DNA from 2 places in the Mesorhizobium sp. B2-1-3 genome. Region 2 is predicted to be linked to the other one. Evidence: riboswitches for the same ligand, from Rfam matches in the RefSeq annotation. Region 2 holds a riboswitch; the other holds the start of a gene.
What was found. A riboswitch is a leader RNA that binds a small molecule or an ion and turns the genes downstream of it on or off. The one in region 2 is predicted to bind cobalamin.
Positions count from the first base shown of each region.

Region 1: linked by a shared signal. The riboswitch ahead of FJ973_RS18605 (ABC transporter ATP-binding protein) and the one ahead of FJ973_RS30615 (aromatic ring-hydroxylating dioxygenase subunit alpha) in region 2 are both predicted to bind cobalamin.

Region 1 covers NZ_VFWL01000010.1:240,773-242,956, reverse strand. The annotation lists gene FJ973_RS18610 (LacI family DNA-binding transcriptional regulator) at 1-240, shown strand, start outside; cobalamin riboswitch at 303-512, shown strand; gene FJ973_RS18605 (ABC transporter ATP-binding protein) at 769-1,557, shown strand; gene FJ973_RS18600 (ABC transporter substrate-binding protein) at 1,597-2,184, shown strand, end outside.
Region 2 covers NZ_VFWL01000035.1:474-2,657, reverse strand. The annotation lists gene FJ973_RS30620 (hybrid-cluster NAD(P)-dependent oxidoreductase) at 1-195, opposite strand, end outside; gene FJ973_RS30615 (aromatic ring-hydroxylating dioxygenase subunit alpha) at 215-1,462, opposite strand; cobalamin riboswitch at 1,593-1,795, opposite strand.

The DNA.
Region 1 (2,184 bases), on a different contig from region 2:
GCGCTCGCCGAAATGGGGATCAAGCCCGGGCAGGATGTCGCGGTGATCGTCATCGTCGACACGCCGCTCTGCCGTTATTTCTCGCCGGCGCTGACCGGCTTTCGTCCGAGCCTTGACCCGATGGGGCGGCGGCTCGGCGAAATCCTGCTCGCCTCGCTCCCGGCTTTCGCCGGCGCGAAAGGGCCAGAGATCATTCGCGAGGTCTGGCCGCTGGAACTGGTGGCGCGCGATAGTGATTGACCACACGTTTGTATCGTTATAACAGAACATGCATCGACCTTGCCTCGACGCTGCCTGCATCCTAGGCTGCGACTCGTGATGGTCCCCGCGCCGCAAGGCGAGGGGTGAAAAGGGAACATGGTGAGGCCCGATTTTCGGGTCGAAGCCATGGCTGCCCCCGCAACTGTAAGCGGCGAGCAAAATCCGAGAAGCCACTGGCCGGCAAGGCTGGGAAGGCAGGATGGCGCAACGACCCGCGAGCCAGGAGACCTGCCATCTGCATGGGTTGACCGGACGGGGTGTGCCGGGAGGAGACGCGGGGTTCGGTCTTGTCGACCGGTTCAAGCCAGCTTCCTTCCGTCGCCATTTTTGAAAGTGACGGAAGTTGGACGGCTCCATCGATCGCATTCACTGCATTCCCATGCATCGCATCATCGTGTGCACGCTTTGCCGCGATATCGCCACCGAGGTGAATTCAGGCCAGCGTCCGGCAGGATTGGCAAGCAAGACGCTGGCCCGTATTCCGGCAGGCCCTGCAAGGAATTGCCCATGACCGCGCCGCTTCTCGAGGCCCGCGACCTGGCCGCGGCGGCGGATGGCCTGCATCTGGTGCATCCGGTCAGCCTTTCGGTGGCGGCGGGCGACCGTCTCGCCATCATCGGTCCCAACGGCGCCGGCAAGACGACATTGCTGCGCATGCTGTCGGGCATGCTGCGGCCGAGTTCGGGCGAAGTGAAGCTCACCGGCCGCCTGCTGGACAGGATTTCGACCGCCGAGCGGGCGCTGCACATCGCCGTCGTCGGCCAGACCGATCAACCGGATCCACGGCTGGCGGTGATCGATTATGTCGAGCTCGGCCGGGTTCCGCATACCGGCCGCAGGCACAGGAGCGAGGAACGCGACATTGTCGTCGAGGCGCTGCGCCGGACCGGGCTGTTGCCGCTGCTTGGCCGCACCATCGGCTCGCTGTCGGGCGGCGAGCGCCAGCGCGCCCAGCTTGCCCGCGCCATCGCACAGGAGCCGAAGATCCTGTTCCTCGACGAGCCGACCAACCATCTCGACCCGCGGGCGCGCAGCGAGTTGCTCGAACTGGTTGCAGGCCTCGGCATGACCGTGATCGCGGTGCTGCACGATCTGGCGCTGGTGACGCCTTTCGCCACCAGGGTCGCGGTGATGAGCCATGGCCGGTTGCATGTGCTGGCGCCGCCACGCGAAGCACTCACTCAGCAGCTGATCCGCGAGATCTTCGGTGTCGACGTCTTTAGGTTGCGCCACCCGACGGAGGACCGCGAGCTGACGGTGTTCGAGGTTCCGAACCGTGCCGCGCCATCTTCGTGAGCGCAGATCCAATTCCCGTGCAACGAAGGAGCAACATCCGTGAAACGCCTTGCCGTATCTCTTGCCTTCTCCCTGCTGGCCTCTACGGCCTTCGCCTTTCCGGTGACGGTCGACAGCTGCGGCAAGTCGCTGACCTTCGACGCGCCTCCAAAGCGCGCTGTCATTCACGATCTCAACATGGCCGAGATGGCCTTCGCCCTGAAGCTGCAGCCGTCGATCGTCGGCCTGACCGGCATCACCGGATGGTACAAGGTCGGCCCCGAATTTAAGGCCGAGCAAGGCTCGATCCCGGAACTGGCGCCCAAATATCCGACGCTGGAAAACCTGGTCGCTGTCGAGCCCGACTTCTTCTTCGCCGGTTGGTACTACGGCATGAAGCCGGGCGGCGAGGTGACGCCCGATACGCTGGCGCAACACGGCATCAAGACCCTGGTGCTGACGGAAAGCTGCGTCCATCTCGACAAGAACCGCCCCGCCGCTTCGATGGACCTGCTCTATGGCGATGTCGAGAAGCTGGGCAAGATCTTCGGCAAGGAGGCCGAAGCGGATAAGCTCGTCTCCGGCTGGAAGGCGCAGCTCGCCGAAATCACGGCCAAGGTCGGCGCCCGCAGGGGAACGCGCGTGTTC
Region 2 (2,184 bases):
CCCATCCGCTGTCGGCAGTTCCAGCGTCACGAACTGGCCCGGCTTGTAGCGGAACCAGGTCTGGTTGTCGGAGCGGAAGGTGAAGGTCTTTACATCAGGCGCCTCGTCGCTCACGCCGATCACTTCCAGCACCTGGAGCCTGTCGTTCCAGGGCGCCATCTGATCGAGATGGCGATAGAGGCCGAGATCCGTCATCGCATTCATCCCTTACCTCTCAAGCAACGCTGCGCAGGGCCGGCCGGCCGTCTTCGGCGAGGCGCGGACCGATGAAACGCGCGTACCAGTCGACGAACTGGATGACGCCGCCTTCGTGCAGTTCGGAATAGGGGCCGGGTTCATAGGCCGGCGACAGGATGCCGAAGGCGTTTTCCTCGACGATGCGACGATCCTGGCCGTTGGTCTCGGTCCAGACATGGGTGAGTTCGGCAAGGTCGTAGTCGACGCCCTCGACCGCGTCCCTGTGAACCAGCCATTTGGTCGTCACCGCGGTCTCGGTGGCGCTGATCGGCAGCACGCGGAACGTGACGGCGTGGTCGCCAAGGATGTGGTTCCAGGTCGTCGGATAGTGATAGAGCAGCAAGGAGCCGATGCGGTCGGTGGCAACGCCGTCGGACAGGTTCTTCTTGACCGCGCGTTTTCCCGTCATCGTATAACTGACGGCATCGCGCAGCAGCGGCGCGCGGGTGGCACGGTACTGTCCGGCCGGGTCGATGCGGAACCTGCTCGGCAGGCCGGCCGCCTCGCACTTGGCCCAGTGCGACAGCATCTCCGGGTCGCTGTCGGCGTCTTGCACGCCAGTCACGGTCGGCGCCTCCGGGAAGGTCTTGCAGAGCTCCGGATGGTTGCCGGCGCAATGATAGCATTCGCGGTTGTTTTCCCAGACCAGCTTCCAATTGCCCTTCTCGACGATGGTGCTCTCGAAGGCGACCTTTGCTTCGCGCAGCCGATGCGGCAGCAAATAGGGTTCGATCATCGTCCGCATCGGCGCGAAATCCGCCGGCTCGTCGGCGAGGCAAATGAAGATGTAGCCGCCGACGCTTTCGCAGGCGACCGGCTTCAGGCCGAACTGGCTCTTGTCGAAACCCTCGGCCATCTGCCTGGCGAACAGCAGCCTGCCGTCCAGTTCATAGGTCCACTGATGGTAGGGGCAGACGAGCTTCGCCGCCGTGCCCTTGTCTGTGTTGCAGACGCGGCTGCCGCGATGGCGGCAAGAATTGTGGAAGGCGTTGATGTTGCCCTTCTGGTCACGCACCAGCACCACAGGATAGTCGCCGATCTGCACGGTGATGAAGCTGCCGGGCCGGGGCAGTTCGCAATCATGGCCGATGAACAGCCAGTCGCGGTACCAGATCAGCTCCATGTCGAGCTTGAAGTAGTCGGGATCGGTATAGAAGGGCTGCTCGAGCGAGAAGCCGTCCCTGCGGTCTTGCAGCCGTTTCAGCATGTCGTTGCGCGCATCCATGTCCTGTCCTCGCATTGAAGTCCTGTCCTCGCATCGAAGGACTGAACGGAGGGGAGAGAGGAAGGATCAAGCCGCGCGCCGGCTTGCGCCGGACATGCACCATCCGCCTCTTGACCGCCCGCCGCGATCAGTCGAGTCCAACATCTCGGGCTGGTTTCCGGGCTCTGGAGCTGTCCTTGCGGACTGTCGCGACACCTTCCCAGGCCTTTGCCCAGTGGTCTCCCGTTGCGACCTGAACTCCACCACCGTTGCGGGGGCAGCGCCGGATTCTGACCGGCTTCCCAATTCTCCGCCTCGTCGTCACGCGGCGGCACCTGAGATGGCAGGATCTAACCATGATCGCCGACTTGTCGTCGGCATGAAAACGACATCGCATCCATGCCGCGCGACACGCATTGGAAACGGCGCGGCCGCCGTTGCAGGGCAGAAAGCCTCAGGTCGCCGCCTCGGATTCCGTCTCGTGGCGGAGGCAAAAAAGGTTAACGGTTTCGAAAAGTGACTGTTAGCGCCCTCTAAAATCGAACCGAACGGTTCGTTTCTGTTGACGATGCGTGCAGGACGGTGTGAACACTGGGCCTTCGACACAGTTGGTGATCGCGCGACGCGTTTGCATAACCAACTGATAGTAAACAGAAAAAAACGAATGTTGAAGGCTCTGGCACAATTTCAAGTGGTGGAAACTTGGTCCACACGGAAAAACTTCGTGATTGGAAATGGCGGTA